DNA from 4 places in the Clostridioides sp. LIBA-7678 genome. Region 4 is predicted to be linked to each of the others. Evidence: riboswitches for the same ligand, from Rfam matches in the RefSeq annotation. Region 4 holds a riboswitch; each other region holds the start of a gene.
What was found. Region 4 has a riboswitch for lysine ahead of ACTG46_RS11245 (aspartate kinase). Riboswitches for the same ligand answer to the same signal wherever they lie in the genome.

Region 1 (5,449 bases), 450 kb from region 4:
GGTGAAATTTATTTATATCTTTATTCTGCAAGTTCTATCTCTGCTTCATCAACTCTCTTACCAATTATTTGAATACCAACAAATACAGCAGCTATAGCTACTGGTAATACTATATATATTGGCAATCCTAATCCAGCTGGTATATATCCAAATACAATAGTGATTACTGCTGTAAATATAGCATATGGCATTTGAGTATTAACATGGTCTATATGATTACAACCAGCTCCCATTGAAGAAAGTATTGTTGTATCTGAAATCGGAGAACAGTGGTCTCCAAATATTGCACCTGTTAAGACTGCACTTGTACTCACTATTACATAAGACATATCAGGATTTAATGAGTAAGCTAGTGGTATTGCTAGTGGCATAAGTATACCCATTGTTCCATAAGCTGTTCCAGTAGCAAAAGATATTATTGCTCCTAAACCAAATATTAAACTTGGCAATAAGAATGGAGGTAGTGAACCTGATAATAAGTGTATCAAAAATTTAGCTGTACCTAATTCTTTTATTACTGAACTTAATGACCATGCAAGTATTAATATTACACCAGTTATTACTAAACTTTTCATCCCATCTATCCAAACATCAATTGCTTCTGACACTGTAAAAATCTTTTTAACTACAGCCATTATAATAGCAACTAAACTTGCAACAAGTGCAGATTGGAATAATGCTCTAGATGCATCAGATGCACTAAATGCTTCTTTTATTGCTCCAAAAGAATATGGTGAATTTGTAAATAGTTGTATTAGAGCTTTATCTTCACCACCCATTATAGACGTATATCCACTATAATAGAATGATGCCAAAGCAACTATTATTAATGTTCCTATTGGGATTATAGCATTCCACACACTCAATTTCACTCCATTTTTTGGTGCTAAATCATCTAATTCTTCTACACCTTCATCAAGGTCTGTACCAACTTTTCTACTTCTAGATTTTATTTCTGCTTTTTTCATTGGCCCAAATTCTTTTAATAATAATGCTGATATTACAATAAATGCTAATATTAATATATTATAAAATCTAAATGGTATTGTATTTAAAAATATACCAAATGCATCAACATCTACACTTATACTTTCAAAAGCATCATGTATTAAACCAACTTCAAGACCTATCCATGTAGATATTATAGCTAATCCAGCAACTGGTGCTGCTGTAGCATCTATTATAAAGGCTAATTTTTCTCTTGATATTTTCATTTTATCTGCAACAGGTCTCATCATAGGACCTACTATTAATGAATTTGCATAATCATCAAAGAATACCAAAAGACCTAAAAACCATGTTATAATTTGTGTACCTTTCGCTGATTTCGCTCTTTTGGCAAGTGCCTCAGCTATAGCCTTAGCTCCTCCCATCTTTGCAACAAGATTTATAACCCCTCCAATTGCTAGAACTTGTAGTATTATCCCTGCATTCCACGGGTCTGATAACGATACCAAAGCTCTATCCACTAAGTCTAAAAATGCTTGTATGAATGTAGCAAACACATTTATACCACTAGCTTTAATTATAAAACTCCCAGAAAGAATCCCTATAAGTAAAGAAATTATTACGTTTTTAGTTATGAATGCAAGTATTATAGCAACTAATGGTGGTATTAAAGTTAAGATTCCAAATTTTTCTGCATTAGCTAGTGCGATAGTGTCTATATCTTCCTCTGCAAAAACCATTACTGTTGACATTATAAACATAATTGTCGTCAGAAAAATAATATTAATTTTTTTGTTTCTCATATAAATCTCCCTCTCTTTTTTAGTTTTGTGAATTATACAGGGTATTTGATAAAACTAAAAAAGCCTTAAGTGCTAAACACTCAAGGCTTGAAAATTACAATACATCAACAATATTAAAATAAATATAATATAATTCCTTAAATGATAGCTCACCACAAATAAACCTGTGACAGTTGTACATATTTTCTATGTACCCCCAGCAATATAATCTTAAAGCATCAATTATAAAACTTCGGCAATATCTCCTTTCCTAATAAATCTCTGTGCTTAACTCATTATTAGTACTGATAGATTATTGCGCCTCTACCCTTCTATTCACTTTTATTAAGTATATTTTGAGTATATATTATTTATTTAAACTTTGCAAGTTAGTTTTTAAAATTCCTTTTTATTTTTTACATAAAATCCCAAACTTCTCTAATTATGTTTAATATACACTTCTATTAATATAAGATTGTCTTCTTTTTTAAATCTTCTAATTTAAAGGACTTTTTACATTATTGTCGAATTATAAAATTAATTGTACTAAAAATAACAAAAAAATTTTATCAATTATATGGAGGAATTACTTTAATGTTACTAATTTACAATGAAAAGACAAACCCTTACTTCAATTTAGCGATGGAAGAATATCTTCTAAAAAATTTTGACGAAGACTTATTTATTTTATGGAGGAATGAACCTTCTATAATTGTTGGAAAAAATCAAAATACACTTTCTGAAATAAATTTAGAATATATAAAAGAAAATTCTATACCTGTTGTTAGGAGACAATCTGGTGGTGGAGCTGTATTTCATGATTTAGGAAATATAAATTTTACATTCATAGCCTGCAATAATAATAGCTTTAGTGATTTCAGAAGATTCACTCAACCAATAATAGACTTACTTAAGACATTAGATGTAAACGCTGAATTTTCTGGAAGAAATGACCTTCTTATAGATGGTAAGAAGTTTTCTGGAAATGCTCAATACAACTACAAAAATAAGGTGATGCATCATGGTACACTGTTATTTTCATCTGAGATAAATGACCTTTCAAAAGCTCTAAAGGTAAAACCTATAAAATTTGAAGGAAAGGGCATAAAGTCTGTAAAATCTCGTGTAACTAATATAAGTGAACATCTACAATCTAAAATGGATATACTAGAATTTAAGGACGCAATAATGAATTATCTCTCTAAAACTAACACTGATAATACTAATTATTATTTAAGTGATTATGACATAGAACAAATAGAAAAACTTACTAAGTCAAAATATGAAACTTGGGATTGGAACTTTGGTAATTCCCCAAAATATACCCTTTCAAATGAGTTAAAATATTCTGGTGGAAACGTTGAGTTTAATCTAAATGTTGATAAGGGAATAATAACTACTATAAAATTTTTTGGAGACTTTTTTGGAAAACGTGATGTTTCATTTGTGGAAGATAAACTTGCTGGAACGAAACATGAAGAGAATGCTTTAAGGAATGTTTTAGATTCCATTGAAATAAATGATTATTTCTTAGGAGCTGACACTGATATTCTAATTTCTGGAATCTTAGGTGTTAAATAGAAATATTAAAAATTTTAAAATATTTATAAAATTATGTTTACATATGTAAAAAATCATGATAATATTTATAACATAATTAAAAATTGATACTTCTTATCCAGAGTGGTGAAGGGACTGGCCCTATGAAACCCAGCAACCAGTATATTTTTATATACATTGGTGCTAAATCCTGCAGTATTATACTGAAAGATGAGTCTAAATTAGCTTTTAAAGCCTGAGTTTAAACTCAGGCTTATTTTATTTTGCAGTGTGATAAAAGAGGGTATTTTATTTTTAACTAATCAATCATATTCAGGAGGGAATTTATATGAAATTCAAAAAATTATTAAGTTTATTATTATGTCTAGTTTTTACTTTATCTATAGTTGGATGTTCTAAAGGTAACGATGATAAAAAAATTGTTGTTGGCGCTACTTTAGTACCAGGTGGAGAATTATTAGAAGAATTAAAACCACTTATCGAAGAAAAAGGTTATACTTTGGAGGTTAAAAATTTTGATGACTACATACTTCCAAACGAAGCTTTAAATAACGGAGAAATTGATGCAAATCTATTCCAACATGAACCTTATCTAAAAGAAGCTGTTAAAGCTAAAGGATATAAAATAATGGCTGGAAAAAAACTATATGTATGCCCAGCAATCCTTTACTCTTACAAGATAAAATCTATTGATGAATTTAAAAAAGGAGATACAATCGCAATAAGTAACAACCCATCTTCTTGTTCTAAAGACCTTAGATACCTTGAAAGTATCGGACTTTTAACTTTACCTAAAGGTGATGGATTAGTTAGTCCTAAAGATATAATAGAAAATCCAAAAGGCATACAATTTAAAGAATTGGATATCGCTCAGATTCCATCTTCTCTTCCAGATGTAACTGCTGCATTTATAGATACTACATACGCAGTACCTGCTGGCCTTGATGCTAAGAAAAATGGACTTTATACAGCACCTATAAATGATGAGTATGCAAATCTTTTGGCATTTAGAACTGAAGATAAAGATAGTGAAAAAATTAAAGTTCTACAAGATGTTCTTACATCAGATAAAGCAAGAAGTATAATTGAAGAGAAATATAAAGGCATTGTAATTCCTGTTTTCTAGTATATTTAGTATAATTTTAATATTATTATTCTAATCTTGTTGAATATTGACTTGTTAAGTGCTACCATTTAAGTAAATCTATGTTTATGGAGGAAAATTACTATGGCTATAGAATTAAAAAAGGGGCAAAAAATAAACCTTACAAAAAAAGAAAATAGTGATTTAGGTGAAATCTTAGTTAATTTAAATTGGAATCAAAAAATACAAAAAAAAGGTTTTTTTGGCTCTCTAAAAAGCAGTAATATAGATTTAGATTTAGGTTGCTTGTTTGAAATGAAAAATGGTGTAAAAGGTGCTGTACAGGCATTAGGTAATTCTTTTGGTAGTTTAGGACATCCGCCTTTTGCTCAATTAGATGGAGATGACAGAACAGGTAGCAATACACAAGGAGAAAACATAAGAATAAATGGTAATAAAATAAAAGAAATAAAAAGAATACTTATTTATGCTTTTATCTATGAAGGTGTAGCTAATTGGTCTGAGGCTGATGGAATTGTAACAATCAAACAGAAACAGGATTCAGATTTAGTTGTTAAACTTGATGAACATAAAAATGGCTATAATATGTGTTCAATAGCCTTGATAGAAAATGTAAATGATGAGACATTCAGTGTTGAAAAAGTAATTAAATACTTTAAAGGTCATAGAGAAATGGACAATGAGTTCCATTGGGGCTTAAAATGGGTTGCAGGAAGAAAATAAGTGTATTTATAAGGGACTATAAGTAAATTTACTTACAGTCCCTTTTTTCATTAAGTATTTACTTGGTAACTATTATAAACACATTCTTTATCCAGTAGTTCCTCAAATTCTAACATGGGCATTGGTTTATAAAATACATATCCTTGAACTAAATCACATCCAATCTCCTTTAGAAACTCAACTTGCTCCTTATATTCAATACCTTCAGCAACAGTTGTAATATTCAATTCTTTTAGCATATGTATAATATTTTTTATTACTGTTCTTTCTTTTTCTTTGTCTAAACTAGCATTAAAAAACATAGAATCAAGCTTCAAAACATCAAATGGTA
Region 2 (5,449 bases), 1.4 Mb from region 4:
CAAACTATACTAATTAAAAGTAAAAAATTAAATTTAATATAAAAATATTTTGCATTATTAAATAATTCACCATTAATAATAATTCCCCTGTTTCATAAATCAAAACAGGGGAATTATTACTTAAAAATTTTATTTTTTAGCAAGAGAAGAAATGTTTAGCAAGTCCACCCTTAGCAGTTTCTTTATATTTATCCATCATGTCTATACCAGTTTCTTTCATTGTTTCAACAACTTGGTCCAAGGAGACAGAATGTGAGCCATCAGTTAATAATGCATAATTAGCTGCATCATAAGCTCTTTGAGCTGCCATAGCATTTCTTTCTATACATGGAATTTGAACGTATCCATATACAGGGTCACAAGTCATTCCTAGATGATGTTCAAGTGCTATTTCTGCTGCATATTCAATATGGTCTATAGTACCACCTTTTAAGTATGCTACTGCCGCTGCTGCCATAGAACAAGCTGCACCAACCTCACCTTGACACCCTACCTCTGCTCCAGATATTGATGCGTTAGTCTTTATTATATTACCTATTATCCCAGCCACAAGTAGTGCTTCAATTATTTTTTGGTCATCATACTTATAGAAATCTTGCATTGCAAAGAATATTCCTGGGATTACACCAGCAGAACCACAAGTTGGTGCTGTAACTATGATATTACCAGAAGCATTTTGCTCAGAAGCTGCTAGTGCATATGCATATACAAGTGTTGAGAAGTTTTTATCTTTTTGGTATGCATTATAAAACGTACTTGCTCTTCTTTTTAATAATAATTTACCTGGTATTATTTCATCTGTGCTTAATCCATCATCAATAGATTTTCTCATAGCATCTTTTATAGTTTTTATATAATCTTTTATGTCTTCTGGTTCACATTCCAACACAAAATCTACTAAAGTCTTATTATTTTCCTTACACCATTTTACTATCTCATCCATAGTATCTAGATGATATATACTGTTGCTTTTGCTATTTCTTTGACCTTCTTCTGCTATAGTTCCTCCACCTACAGAATATACAGTCCATTCAGCCGTTACATTTCCTTCTTTATCTAAAGCTTCAAACTTCATTCCATTTGGATGAAAATCTTTTATAATATCTTCTTCCCAAACGATTTCAACTTTTTTTGGCGATATCGTTTTTTCAATTATATAGTCAGTTAAGTGACCTTTTCCTGTAGCTGCCAAACTACCATATAATATTGCTCTAAAACTTTCTGCATCTGAATTTTCATTTTTAAATCTTTCTGCTGCTCTTTGTGGTCCCATAGTATGAGAACTTGAAGGCCCACTTCCTATTTTAAAAAGTTCCTTTAAAGTATCCATATTATTCCTCCTAAATTTACGGTATTATTGCTTATTATTAGATTTTACGCACATATTTATTATAACCTAAATATATTAATTATTAGTTATTAAATTCGCATAAAATTTATTTTTTATTTCCATTTTGGTATATTTTATTAAATTAATATGCATATTTTGAGAATAAAACATTTATTTCAAATTTTTCTAATATTAATATAATATAAATATCTTATTTAAACAGTTAAGATATTAACTATACCTATTAAAATTAATTAATTTGTACTATAATTATTATTGTACTTAAAAAATTAAATTTAGATAAAAAAGGAGATTTGATTATATGTTATTTAAAGGTTCTGCTGTTGCTTTAGTTACCCCATTCACAGAGGATAATAATGTCAACTTCGAAAAATTAGGTGAATTAATCGAATACCACATTGAGAATGACACAGATGCACTAGTTGTTTGTGGAACAACAGGTGAGGCAACTACTATGAGTGAATCTGAAATTTTTGCTGTAATAAAATATACAGTTGAAAAAGTTAACAAAAGAATACCTGTCATTGCAGGTACTGGTTCAAACAATACTATGTTGTCTGTTCATATGAGTCAAGAAGCTGAAAAATTAGGAGTTGATGGACTTTTAATAATAACTCCTTACTATAATAAGACTAATGAAAAAGGTCTTAAACTTCACTTTGAAACAATAGCAAATAGCGTTAAGTTACCAATTATTTTATACAATGTACCTGGAAGAACTAAAGTAAATATAAAGCCATCTGTTGTGGCTGAACTTGCTAAAATAGATAATATAGTTGCTGTAAAGGAAGCAAGTGGAGATTTAGCTCAAGTTGCAGAAATAGCTAAATTAGTACCTGAAGACTTTGCTATATACTCCGGTAATGATGACACTATATTACCACTATTATCATTAGGTGGAAGTGGTGTTATCTCTGTGCTTGCTAACATTTGCCCTAAGGAGACACATGACTTAGTAACTAAATTCTTTAAAGGTGATATTGAAGGCTCAAAAAAATTACAACTTGATATGGATGCTTTAATTGCTGCCTTATTTATAGAAGTAAATCCAGTGCCAGTTAAAACTGCCATGAATATTTTAGGTTTTAATGTTGGAGATTTAAGACTTCCTCTAGCTGAAATGGAAGAAATTAATCTTAATGTATTAAAACAAGAATTGACAAATTTTGGATTTAAATTTTAGCAATATTTATATAAATAAGTTGATTTTTTCTTAAATATGTATTATTATTAGAATAATCAAATTTTAATATCCTATTAACCTAGGGTAGAGGTAGCTGTAACTAAGAGTATCCAATAGTAGCTGGCAGGCGTTAATGATTGGAAAAAGGATTTACAGCCGAAGAAAATATTTCTTGCAATTATATTTTCTGGGATTACACATAACATGTGTAATACTGTCACTTATATTATAAGTGATGAGCTACAGGGTTTACTTTGAGTGATAAATTAGACGTACAAAGTATACCTTTGTACGTTTTTTGTATATAATTAAAGTTGTTAATATAATATTAAAGTTTTTGGATATAAAAAAATATTAACATATCTTACTTGTATAACTAAAATCAAATAATGTTTTAATAATTTAAAATTGGGGTGAATTTATATGAAAAAAGTAAACGTAGCGATAGTTGGTGCTACTGGAATGGTAGGTAGAACATTTTTAAAAGTATTAGAAGAAAGAAATTTTCCAATAGAAAATCTATTTTTATTCTCTTCTTCTAAATCAGCTGGTTCTAAAGTAATATTTTGTGGTAAAGAATATATAGTAGAAGAATTAAAGGAAACTTCATTTACTGATAGAGGTATACAAATAGCACTATTCTCTGCTGGAGGAAGTATTAGTGAAAAGTATGCTCCAATAGCAGCATCAAATGGAATCTTAGTAGTGGATAATTCTAGTCACTGGAGAATGGACCCAGATGTTCCTTTAGTAGTTCCTGAAGTAAATCCTGAAGCAATAAAAGAACACAAGGGCATAATAGCTAATCCTAACTGCTCTACTATACAAGCTATGGTTCCTCTTAAGCCACTTGATGATAAGTACAAAATTAAGAGAGTAGTATACTCTACTTACCAAGCTGTATCTGGTTCTGGTGTTAAAGGTGTTGAAGATTTAGAGAAAGGGATGAATGGTAATCCTACTGGATTCTACCCTCACCAAATATCTTACAATTGTCTTCCTCATATAGATTCATTTACTGAAAATGGATATACTAAGGAAGAAATGAAAATGGTAAATGAAACTATGAAAATACTTAATAATTACGACTTAAAAATAACTGCAACTACTGTAAGAGTTCCAGTGAGAAATGGTCATAGTGAATCTATAAACGTTGAATTTAATAATCCATTTGAATTAGAAGACTTAGTAAAAACACTTGAAGAAGCTCCAGGGGTTGTAGTAGTTGATAATCCTGCTAATAATGAATATCCAACTGCTGTAGAATTTGACAATAGAGATGAAGTATTTGTTGGAAGAATAAGAAGAGACTTCAGTGTTGACAATGGTGTAAATCTTTGGGTTGTAGCTGACAATATCAGAAAAGGTGCTGCAACTAATGCAATTCAAATAGCTGAAATGGCTTTATCATACGATTTAGTATAATATACAAACTTGTATAAATATATAATTTTGTAAAATATTAATAATAATATAAAAACAAGCATTAGAAGTAACTGTAATATAAAACACAAAAATAAAAAAGAGGGGATTGATTTTATATGATATTTAAAGGTTCTGCTGTTGCTCTAGTTACACCATTTACAAAGGATAACAAAGTTGATTTTGACAAATTAGGCGAATTGGTTGAATACCAGATAGCTAATGGTACTGATGCTATAGTATCTTGTGGTACTACTGGTGAAGCTAATACTATGACTGATGAAGAACAACTTGCTACTATTAAGTATGTTGTAGAAAAAGTTAATAAAAGAGTTCCTGTTATAGCTGGAAGTGGTTCTAATGATACTATGCACTCAGTTAATCTAAGCCAAGAAGCTGAAAAATTAGGAGTAGATGCTCTATTAATCATAACTCCTTATTACAATAAAGCTAATAAAGCTGGACTTAAACGTCATTTTGAAACAATAGCTAACAGTGTCAAACTTCCAATTATACTTTACAATGTCCCTGGAAGAACTTGTGTAAATATAAGTCCTAGCCTTATAGTTGAACTTGCTAAAATAGATAATATAGTTGCTGTAAAAGAAGCTAGTGGAGACCTAGGACAGGTTGCAGAAATAGCTAGTTTAGTTCCAGATGATTTTGCTATCTACTCTGGTAATGATGATACTATACTTCCTTTATTATCTTTAGGAGGTCAAGGAGTTATATCAGTACTTGCTAATGTTTGCCCTCAAGAAACTCACGATTTAGTAGCCAAATTCTTTGAAGGCGATATAGAAGGTTCTAGAAAATTACAACTTGGTATGGATGCTCTAATAGCAGCTTTATTTATAGAAGTAAATCCTATACCAGTTAAGACTGCAATGAATTTACTAGGATTCAATGTTGGAGATTTAAGATTACCTCTAGCAGAAATGGACCCAGCAAATTTAGAAGTATTAAAGAAAGAATTAGTTAACTTTGGACTAAAAGTTAATGCATAGTAAAAATTGATGCATGGTAAAAAATAGGTTTGGTCAAAAGTTAGCCCTTAATCATAGGAGGAAATTATGTTAAAAGTTATAGCAACTGGTTATGATGGAAAAATGGGTAAGATTTTAGCCGATACTATAAGAGAAGATAGTGAATTAGAATTGGTTTGTGTTGCAGCTAGAGGTATGGATAGTTGTGAAGGTGACCTTAAAATCTACGAAGACATGAGCACTATAGTTGAAGAAGTTGATGTAGTTATAGATTTTTCTCATCACTCTAATTTAGATAATATCTTATCTTATGTTTTAAAGACTAAGACACCGTTAGTAATTGCTACTACTGGATATAATGATGAAGAAATGAACAAAATACATGAAGCGGCTAAAGTTATTCCTGTATTCCAATCATATAATATGTCTCTTGGTGTAAATGTATTAGTGAAATTAGTTAAAGATGCAGCTAAATTATTAGAAGGATTTGATATAGAAATAATAGAA
Region 3 (5,449 bases), 1.3 Mb from region 4:
AAAATGGATTAGGAGCATATGATAGAGTTGAGGAAGATGGAACTATAAATGATGATTATAGAATTGAGTATCTAAGTAAGCATCTATCACAAATGAAGTCTGCAATTAAAGAGGATAATGTTGAATGTTTTGGATATTTAATGTGGGCACCAATTGACTTAGTCAGTGCAACTACAGGACAGATGAGTAAAAGATATGGATTTATATATGTTGATTTGGATGATGAAGGTAAAGGTAGTTTTAAGAGATGTAAGAAAAAATCATTTGACTGGTATAAAGAGGTCATAAAATCTAATGGAGATAATTTAAGTTCGTTAGATATATAAAATAAAATGTGTATTCTCCTAAAAATAGTGATAGTAAAGTGGTTAATCTAATTACTATAATTGGAGGTACACATTTTTATATATAAAAAGCTTTTTTTGTGATGCATTCTTTAGGGATAAGTTTATATTATATTTTAAATAAGTTTTTCTTTCTGATATCTTTAGGAGTACATTTAAATTTTGCTTTAAAAATTCTGTAAAACAATTTTGTATTAGTAAATCTATGATATTCTAATATATTACAAAAAGTCCCACTTGCACTTTTATAAATAGAAGATGCCATTTTAGATAAATTAAAGATTGTATCTATTAATTATAAATTTTCTTATAATATATTTATTAAAGGGTAAATGTGTACAAGAGAAATGTATATCAATATATACATAAATGTTAAAATTAGTTGATAGAATTTAAATAATAAATTTAGTACGATAAATATAGGAGATATTAAAATATGCTTAATACAAATTTGAAAAGACTAAGAAAAATTCATCAGTATACGCAAGAGGATTTAGCTGAAAAACTTAATATATCTAGACAATCAGTAGCAAAATGGGAAAGTGGAGAATCCACTCCTGATATAGATAGTTGTATTAAACTTGCAAAATTGTACAATGTTAAACTAGATGATTTAGTCAATCATTCAGAAGAAAAAACAGGTATTATAATACCACCTAAAGGAAAATTTTTCTTTGGAGCTGTTATAGTTGGAGAAGGTGGTCAGATTGTTATTCCAAAAGAAGCAAGAGATATATTTAATATAAATACAGGAGATAAATTATTGATACTTGGAGATGAAGAAAGAGGACTAGGAATTGTTCATCAACGTGATTTGGTAAATTTTATAGGTCATATGGGAGTAACAAATAACGAAGAATAATTTTAGAAAAATTATAAAAGGATGGATAAAATATGAGTAAAATAGTTTTTTTCAGCATTCCTGCATATGGTCATACTAATCCAACCATTGAAGTAGTTCGTGAATTAGTAGATAGAGGGAATGAAGTATTGTATTATTCTTTTAATGAATTTAAAGATAAAATTGAAGATACTGGAGCAAAATTTATTAGTTGTGATAAATATCTCCCAGAATTACGTCCTGAAGATGAGAAAAAAATTGGCAAGGATTTCTCTGGGTTAATTGAGATGATAGCAGACACTACAATATCTTTAGATGAAAAAGTATGTAGAGAACTTAAAGTTTTTAATCCAGATTGTATTGTATCAGACTCATTAAGCTTTTGGGGAAAGTTATTTGCACAAAAACTTAATATTCCATATATATGCTCTACAACAACTTTTGCATTTAATAAACATACAGCAAAAATGATGAAGCAAAGTTTTATGGAAGTTGTTCATATGTTTTTGGGGATGAGACGTATTAATAAAAAAATAAAGCTCTTACAAAGAAAAGGATATTATGTAAAAAACTTTGTTTCTATGATTTCTAATGATAATGATACAAATACTATTGTATATACATCAAAAGAATTTCAGCCAATGTCAGAAAATTTTTCCAGTAAATATTCTTTTGTAGGGCCATCAGTATCAAAGTTGATTGTTAAGCCTAAAGATAAAAAGAGAAAACTTATATATATTTCACTTGGTACGATTAATAATAAAAATGTTAATTTTTATGAAAACTGTATAAAAGCATTTAAAGATTGTGATGTTGATATAATTAGGTCTGTTGGTAGAGATACTGACATTAAAAGTTTAGGGAATATACCAAATAACTTTGAAGTTAAAAATAGTGTTGAACAGATTGCTATACTTCAAGAAGCTGATGTGTTTATCACTCATTGTGGTATGAATAGTGTAAATGAAAGTTTATATTATGGGGTACCTATGGTCTTATTTCCACAACATTCAGAGCAGAGAATGGTAGCTAATAGAGTTGCTTATTTAGGTGCAGGACTGATGTTAAAAGAAAATAGGTCAAAAAATATTAAAGATACTGTATTTAAAGTTATGAATGATAATGGATACAAAGAAGAGGCAATTAAACTATCAAAAAGCTTTTATAATGCAGGTGGTTCAAATAAGGCAGCTGATGTAATATTACAGCTTATAAAGTCATATTGCTGAATATATAAATTTAGAAGCTTAATATGATACTTATTATGTTAATTGAAATATTGCAATAGATATTCTAAAACAAATACTTGTGAAATTTTTATAATAATGAAATAAAACTACATGGAAAGTAGGAAATATATATACTACTTAATAAAAATACTGACAGTAGGGCCTTTTAACCTACCAGTTAGGGCATGTATATTGATACTAAATACGATGGATGTTATATTCTAATAGAAAAATATAACATCTTTTTTTAGTGAATTATAATAGTTTTAAATAATAAAAGAAGGGGAATTAGCATGAGAAAATATAGAATTATTTTAGTAGTATTAATTATAGGTATTGTAGGTATAGCAGGAAGTGTTGTATATAATAACTATTTCAAACCATGGAAGGAGGCTGAGATATATATCAATAAATATATGGTAAAGCAAGGTATTTCGGAAGATGATATAAAGAGTATTACAAAAGAAAAAGCAAAGAAAGCAAGCTATAATGGAATACTGTATAGAGTAAATTATAAAGATGATTCACAATATGAATATCAATATTTTTATAGTGATGATTATTATGCCCTATATGTAAATAAAGTTATGTTACAAATTTATAATGTAGAAAACAATAAGCTTCTAAAAAGTAATGAAGAATTAAAAAGTGTTAAGTATCCACCAATTTATCTTAAAAAAGAATTGAATAAATAGTTGAGGATACAATGGAATGATTTCTTATGGTAATCAATTATTAATAAACATCTAATAAAAATATCCAAAGATTCACTTAATAGAGAAAGTATAATTTGTTACATATAAAAACATATATCTTCAGACTTTAAAAAATTAGATATAAAAATATACTACATTCTTTGAATGTATGTGCAGATATAAAGTTTATTGATGTGGAAAATAAAATTTAATTCTAAGTATATTATATTGAAAATATTTACAATCTCGACATATTATGCTACAATTATTTACAATAAATAAAATTTAATAAGCATTACCTCATCTAATAAAAAGATTGAGGTAGAGGTTGCATTTACTAAGATTAGTATTGAAGAGGTTGGAAACCAATGAAGCAATATAAAAGGAGTAAGTGCCGAAGTGCTAGTGTCCAAAGCTAGTGCTGGGACTGTATTTAATAGGTACAGTACTGTCATCAAATTCATCCCGAATTTTGATGGAGAGCTATCTTAGATAAGATAAAGGGAAGATGTAGGTATATTGTATTTAACACATTTAGCTCAACATGTATCCATGTTGAGCTTTTTTACATCTATACAAAATAGGATAGAAAAGGGATGCAATAATAAAATATTTTAATTTAAAAGTGGGGAGAATAAAAATGAGCAGTTTAAAAAAGAAGAGGTTTACTATGCCGCAGACACTTACTATAATATTCTTATTAATAGTAGTAATGGCAGTTCTTACTTGGATAGTACCAAGTGGAAATTTTGAAAGGGTAGATATAGACGGAAGGTCAGTTGTTGTAGCTGGAACTTATGAAAAAGCACCATCAAATCCACAAGGTATTACTGATGTATTTTCAGCTCCTATAAATGGATTTATAGATGCAGCTGAAGTAGTTGGATTTGTTTTAATAGTTGGAGGGGCTTTTGGAATAGTTAATAAAACAGGTGCAATAGAAGCCATTATAGCGCACACTGTAAATAAAATGAAGAAGTTTCAATTTTTAATAATACCTATATCTATGATTTTATTTGGTCTTGGTGGTACAACTTTTGGAATGAGTGAAGAAACATTACCTTTTTATATGATATTTATTCCACTTATGACCAGCATGGGATATGATTCATTAACCGCGGTGGCAACAGTATTTATAGGGGCAACAGCTGGATTTGGAGCGGCGACTACTAATCCTTTCTCTGTAGGAATAGCACAGGCATTGTCACAAATAGCACCAGGTTCTGGAATAGAGTTTAGAGTTGTTATGTTTATAATATATATGGCTATATCTATAGCATTTGTTATGATGTATGCTAATAAAGTAAAAAAAGACCCTAAAAAGTCTTTAGTACATGATATATCACTGAATCAAGAATCAATGGTTAATAGTGATACAAACATAAAAGAATTTACAAAAAGAGAAGCCATTGTAATAGCAATTTTCGTAATAGGTATGGGAATTATGATATTTGGTGTTTTAAAATTAGGATGGTATATAGCTGAAATTGCAATGATATTTACAGCCATAGGTATAATATCTGGAATAGCATCAGGGCTTAAGCAAGATGAAATAGTTAATTCATTTATAAGTGGAGCTGGAGATTTAATGACAGCAGGATTATGTATAGCATTTGCACGTGGAATCGTAATAATAGCAGAAAATGGATTTATAATAGATACAATTTTAAATTCTGCGGCAAATTTATTAAATGGATTACCAAAAACTATATTTATAAACTTAACTTTCTTAATAGAAGGATTAATAGCATTTTTAATACCATCAGCATCAGGGCTTGCATCACTTACAATACCTGTACTTGCACCACTTGGAGACTTAGTAGATGTATCTAGACAAATGATAGTTACAGCTTATCAATTTGGGATAGGTGTAACTAACTTAATAACACCTACATCAGGTGTTTTAATGGGAGCACTAGCAGTAGCTAATATCCCTTGGTCAAAGTGGGTTAGATTCATAGTTCCTCTAATGGTAGTATTAACAATTCTTGTAATGGTATTTTTGACAGTAGGATTATATCTAGGATTCTAATAGGAGGTAAGTTATGATAGAGAGTATAAAGAAAAGAGCTTATGAGATAGAGAATGAACTTGGGAAAGAAATTGAAGAAGTATGCGATTTTATATTCAACAACCCAGAGCTAGGAGATGAAGAATATATATCATCAAAATATTTAGTAGAGAAAATGAAGGAATATGGATTTGATACAACTTATCCATACTGTAATATGGATACTGCTTTTAGAGCAGAGCTAGGAGATAGTGATGGTCCTACTATAGCGTTTTTAGCTGAGTATGATGCACTTCCTGGATATGGAGAAGATAAAGAGCCAGGTCATG
Region 4 (5,449 bases):
GAAAAAAGTGAAATAGACATTTTAAATAAACAATCATTTGAAGTAACACCAAATGATTTTTATAATTTATCTGGTTTAACTTTAGAATATGAAGGTTTATTATCAGAATATAATTCTAGACAACATTCTTATGTATCAAAAATCGCAAACATCTAAAAATTTATTTTAGAGTTTATCATATAAAAACTATTGCTAGATAATTAGGCTGAAGATAGTAGTTTAACTTCGAGAGGATTAAGAATTCGTAAATCTTAGTTAGAACACTTTCTTCAGTTTTTAAATTTTAGTGATTATTTGTATTTTTACAGTATTTTTGGGGTATATAGATAAGATATAATTGAATAAAATATTTATATAAATGTATAAAGATATCTTAACACATAAATAAATATGATAAATATTTATTTTTTGTAAATATATGGATATAATAGTAATAATAACATTTTGTAGAGAGGAGTATTAAATGAAACGATATCTTAAAACATATGGAGTTGCAATAATAATTGTAGCAATTTATGCATTTATTAAATTACCTGTACTTAGATTAGATTTCACATCTTTATTTTCAGTAGGAATAATTTTCTTTGTTGTGGCAGGAATACTAGATATGATGTTAGATAGAAATGAAAGAACATCTAAACTTGCTAAATATAATTTTTCAATAGCAATAGCTTTACTTGTGTATATTGTAGTTGTACCTTTTATAGCTTCTACACCTGTATTTCATGCAAAGGCATATAAAGAATTATTAGGAAAAGTAACTGAAAGTAAATTTACTGACGACATTAGTCCTGTCAGTGTAAATGACATTCGTCTTGTAGATGAAGATATGGCTATGAAATTGGGAGATAAAAAGCTTGGAGAAGTTCCAGCTATAGGCAGTGTGTCAAAATTAGGAAAATTCCATATACAAAATGTGGATGGAGAATTGTACTGGGTAGCACCTCTTGTTCATAGAGACATAATTAAGTGGGTAACATCTTTAAGTGGTTCAAGTGGTTATGTAAAAGTATCTGCAAGTAACCCTCAAGATGTTCAATTAGTTCAAGAAATAGATGGAAAACCAATAAAGATAGTATATCAACCAGAAGCTTACTTGCATCAAGATTTACAGAGACATTTATACATACATGGTGTGGTAAATGTTGGTATGACAGATTTTACCCTTGAAATAAATGATGAAGGGAAACCTTATTGGGTTGTAAGTTTATATGAGCATAAAATTGGTTATGGAGGAGCAAATGCTACAGGAATAGCTACTGTTGATGCAGAAACTGGAAAAATAAATGTTTACAATGTTAAAAATACACCTAAATGGGTGGATAGAATCCAGCCACAAGAATTTATAACAGACCAGATTAAAGACTGGGGAGTTTATGTTAATGGATTTTTAAATTCTGTTATATCAGAAAAAGGAGTACTAGTGCCAACAGAAGGAACATCATTAGTTTATGGAAATGATAATAGGTCTTATTGGTATACAGGTATAACATCTTCAGGAGGAGATGAATCTACAATTGGATTTATGTTAGTTGATTCTAGAACAAAAGAAGCTAAATTATATAAGCAACCAGGAGCCACTGAGACAGCTGCAATGAAATCAGCTGAAGGTAATGTTCAAGAAAAGAATTATGAAGCAACATTCCCTGTAATGTATAATATATTAGGTCAACCAACATATGTATCATCGTTAAAAGATAAGGCTGGTCTTGTAAAGAGAGTTGCATTTGTATCTGTTGAAGATTATAATGTGCTTGGTTTAGGTGAAGATAAAAACGAAGCATTGAGAAACTATAAAGATTCATTAGAATCTAAGGGTAATGATTTAAAACTGGATAATGATTTAAAAGATGAAGTCATAGAAGGTACAGTGACAAGAATAAGTCCAGATGTACGAGGTGGAAATACTAATTATTATGTGACTTTAGATTCAAATAAAGAGATAATATTCAAAGCTACTTCAAAAGTATCTAGTGAATTGCCATTGACTCAAGTTGGAGATAAAGTCAAAATATCATATTCAAAAGAATTATCTGGTGTAATTGAAATGTCAGAATTTGATAACCTAAATATTGCAAACTTTGAAGATAAAAAAGCAAAAGAGGGAACAGGAACTGACGAAAATACAAACTCTCAAGGTTCTGAGAATCAAGATAATGTATAGTTTAACTTAAAAAAATCGAAAATAGTATTTAATATATTAATAGCTAGTTTTTATAAAATTTATTTTTATAAAAACTAGCTATTTTATTTTAATTCTTTGTAAATTTAATGTCATAAAATTAATATAATATTAGTACAACTTTGCAAATAATACTTCAAGGAGAATGTACTATGACTAATATGGAAAAAGAGATATTGCTTTTAATTAGCAGGGTTAGATGTGTTACAGAAGCTCAATTTAGAAAAATTTATGGAGACCAAAAGAGATATAATAAAAAAAACTTTAAAAAAACCTTGAGAAAAATGTGTAGTGAGTATACACTTAAAAAATATCCTTGTGATGTGGATTATTATAATTACAAAGACCTCTCATATGTATACTATTTGAATGGTAGTAAACTTTTTAAGGGAGATGATTTAATAAAGGCTCTAGTAGGGTCAGAATTAGTTGTTAGAATCAATACTGCAGGTTGTGATGTAAAAAGATTCTACCGAAATGTTAGTGTGGATGATATGAAATATGATTTATTTATTGAATATACAGACCAATTTGGTAATATAAAACAGGTTCTAGTAGATGTTGATTTAAATAATGAAATAGATATTTCTAAATATGAAAATCTTTCTAGAAAGATAGATAAATCTACAATTCCATTTTTTAAAGTGCCAAACGTTTTGGTAGTTACACCAGATAATCTATCTGAATTAAATGATTTAGAGAGATATGATAGTGAGTATAGTATAAATTTTATAGATTTAGGATTAAATAAACTATTTAATTGTATATAACCTAATTTTAAAAAAGAGAATTATAGATTTGCCACATTTTGTAAAATAATTGTTGCAATATTATATAGAATGTGATAAAACTATATTAATAAATTAATTAAAAATAATGAGCCTAGGGTAGAGGTAGCTATATTCAATAGTATTCAATAGGAGCTGGTAAGTGTTGATGATTGATGAAAGGGTCTATAGCCGAAGAAAATTTGTTGACGGATGGATTTTCTGGACTTATGCAGAATATGTATAAGGCTGTCACTTTTAAAGTGATGAGCTACAAGGTTACTTGGTCTATGAGATTTACACGTCCAAAGTATACCTTTGGGCGTTTTTATTTATCAAAATTTAACTTGAGGGGGAAAAAGCATGAGTATAATTGTTCAAAAATATGGTGGAAGTTCGGTGGCAGATACTGATAAAATAAAATCAATTGCAGAAAACATAATAGAACGAAGAAAAGAAAATCCACAAATGGTAATAGTTGTGTCTGCCATGGGTAAATCCACTGATGAATATATAAAGTTGGCTAAAGAATTGAGTAATGAACCTAGTAAAAGAGAATTGGATGCTTTGATGTCTACTGGAGAAATGATTTCAGCTTCTTTATTATCAATAGCATTAAATGCACTTGGATGTAAGGCTGTAAGTTATAATGCTTATCAGCTAAATATAAAAACAAGTGGTCTTCATGGGAAGTCTCAAATTGATGATATAAATGTAAATAGAATTAAAAATAGTTTAGATGAAGGAAATGTCGTAATAGTAACTGGATTTCAAGGAATCAATGAAGATGGTGATGTAACTACTCTTGGGAGAGGTGGTTCAGACACATCTGCTGTGGCTCTTGCAGTTAAATTAAATGGGAAATGTGAGATATATACAGATGTTGATGGAATCTATTTTACAGACCCAAGAAAATATTCAAAGGCTAGTAAACTTGATGAGATTGAATATGAAGAAATGCTTGAGTTAGCAAGTTTAGGAGCACAAGTAATGCATTCAAGAAGTATAGAACTTGCACAAAAATATGGTGTTGAAATTTATGTTGGACGTACATGTGGTACAGTAAAAGGAACATATATAAGAGGGGGAAAAGATATGAAATTAGAGGATAAAGTAATAACAGGATTAGCTACTAGTGATGACGATAGCTCTATAACAATCAAAGATTTTAAAGCAGAAAATATATCTAGTTTATTTGAAGATATAGCAACTATAGGGATAAGTGTAGATATGATAAGTCAGACTGCACCTATCTTAGATAAAATAAGTGTATCATTTACAGTTCCAAAAGAAGAATTAGGAGAATGTAAGAAGATAGTATCTAAGTACACAGATGAAGAACATGTAGTGGTTGATAATAATATCACTAAATTCTCTTTGGTAGGTCTTGGCATGAAAAATACTTCTGGAGTTGCTGCTAAGGTATTTAAGATATTCAATGAAAATGGTATAATGATAAAACTTATAACTACATCAGAAATTCGTATAACATGTGCTATAAATTCTGATGATAAGCAAATAGCTATAGAAAAAATAGCAGAAGTATTTAATATATAAAATTTGGGGAGGATATTATGAAACTTCATGGAACTATGACTGTAAATGATAATGAATTATATATTGGAGGAGTGAGTTGTTTAGAGCTTAGTGAAAAATATCAAACTCCACTTTATGTATTTGATGAAGCTTTGGTAAGACAAAACTGTAGAGAATATGTAGAATATTTTAAAGCCAAAGATGGAAAAAACAAGGTTGCTTATGCAGGTAAAGCTTTTTTACCTATTTATATGTGTAATCTTATAAATGAAGAACAAATGTGCCTAGATGTAGTTTCAGGAGGCGAATTATATACAGCCTACAAATCAAATTTCCCTATGGAAAAAGTTTTCTTCCATGGAAATAATAAGACTAAAGAAGAAATAAATATGGGATTAGATTTAGGTGTAGGTAAGTTCGTAGTAGACAATTTTTATGAATTGGATTTGATTGAAAAGTTATGTGAAGAAAAAGGTAAAGTTCAAGAAATATATTTTAGAATAACACCTGGAATAGAGGCTCATACACACGATTATATAAAAACTGGACAGATAGATTCTAAATTTGGATTTGCCTTAGTGAATGGAGATTTATTTAGAGCAATAGAGAAATTGAGTGAATACAAGAATATAAGACTTGTGGGTCTTCATGCTCATATAGGCTCACAAATATTTGATGTAGAGCCATACATAGATACAGTGGACATAATGATGAACTTAGTAAAAGAGATAAAAGAAAAATTCAATATACAGCTAACAGAAATTGACTTAGGTGGAGGTGTAGGGGTTTATTACAGTAAAGAAGATAAGCCTAAGACTATAAAAGAATTCTGTGAGACTATAATTGCTAAAGCGGAAAGTTCATGTAAAGAGCTTGGGATAGAAGTACCTATATTGGTAATAGAACCAGGAAGATCAATAGTTGCAAATGCAGGAAGCACATTGTATACAGTAGGTTCAATAAA

Region 1: it holds a riboswitch for lysine, as region 4 does, so the genes downstream of both, ACTG46_RS08995 (Na+/H+ antiporter NhaC family protein) here and ACTG46_RS11245 (aspartate kinase) in region 4, are expected to answer to the same signal.
Region 2: it holds a riboswitch for lysine, as region 4 does, so the genes downstream of both, ACTG46_RS17350 (aspartate-semialdehyde dehydrogenase) here and ACTG46_RS11245 (aspartate kinase) in region 4, are expected to answer to the same signal.
Region 3: it holds a riboswitch for lysine, as region 4 does, so the genes downstream of both, ACTG46_RS16710 (YfcC family protein) here and ACTG46_RS11245 (aspartate kinase) in region 4, are expected to answer to the same signal.

Annotation. Positions count from the first base shown of each region.
Region 1 is NZ_CP196987.1:1,854,640-1,860,088, reverse strand. Features, by position in the region: gene ACTG46_RS08995 (Na+/H+ antiporter NhaC family protein) at 21-1,751, opposite strand; lysine riboswitch at 1,889-2,065, opposite strand; gene lplA (lipoate--protein ligase) at 2,325-3,311, shown strand; SAM riboswitch class I at 3,402-3,507, shown strand; gene ACTG46_RS08985 (MetQ/NlpA family ABC transporter substrate-binding protein) at 3,619-4,416, shown strand; gene ACTG46_RS08980 (TerD family protein) at 4,519-5,118, shown strand; gene ACTG46_RS08975 (GGDEF domain-containing phosphodiesterase) at 5,169-5,449, opposite strand, start outside.
Region 2 is NZ_CP196987.1:3,746,796-3,752,244, forward strand. Features, by position in the region: gene ACTG46_RS17340 (L-serine ammonia-lyase) at 137-1,330, opposite strand; gene dapA (4-hydroxy-tetrahydrodipicolinate synthase) at 1,653-2,534, shown strand; lysine riboswitch at 2,612-2,785, shown strand; gene ACTG46_RS17350 (aspartate-semialdehyde dehydrogenase) at 2,958-3,959, shown strand; gene dapA (4-hydroxy-tetrahydrodipicolinate synthase) at 4,076-4,963, shown strand; gene dapB (4-hydroxy-tetrahydrodipicolinate reductase) at 5,030-5,449, shown strand, end outside.
Region 3 is NZ_CP196987.1:3,603,479-3,608,927, reverse strand. Features, by position in the region: gene ACTG46_RS16735 (glycoside hydrolase family 1 protein) at 1-326, shown strand, start outside; partial or broken gene ACTG46_RS16730 (helix-turn-helix transcriptional regulator) at 781-963, shown strand; gene ACTG46_RS16725 (AbrB/MazE/SpoVT family DNA-binding domain-containing protein) at 991-1,206, shown strand; gene ACTG46_RS16720 (macrolide family glycosyltransferase) at 1,239-2,414, shown strand; gene ACTG46_RS16715 (DUF3139 domain-containing protein) at 2,708-3,109, shown strand; lysine riboswitch at 3,424-3,603, shown strand; gene ACTG46_RS16710 (YfcC family protein) at 3,750-5,141, shown strand; gene ACTG46_RS16705 (M20 family metallopeptidase) at 5,155-5,449, shown strand, end outside.
Region 4 is NZ_CP196987.1:2,305,105-2,310,553, reverse strand. Features, by position in the region: gene ACTG46_RS11260 (hypothetical protein) at 1-156, shown strand, start outside; gene ACTG46_RS11255 (hypothetical protein) at 464-2,164, shown strand; gene ACTG46_RS11250 (hypothetical protein) at 2,335-2,952, shown strand; lysine riboswitch at 3,063-3,231, shown strand; gene ACTG46_RS11245 (aspartate kinase) at 3,313-4,506, shown strand; gene lysA (diaminopimelate decarboxylase) at 4,524-5,449, shown strand, end outside.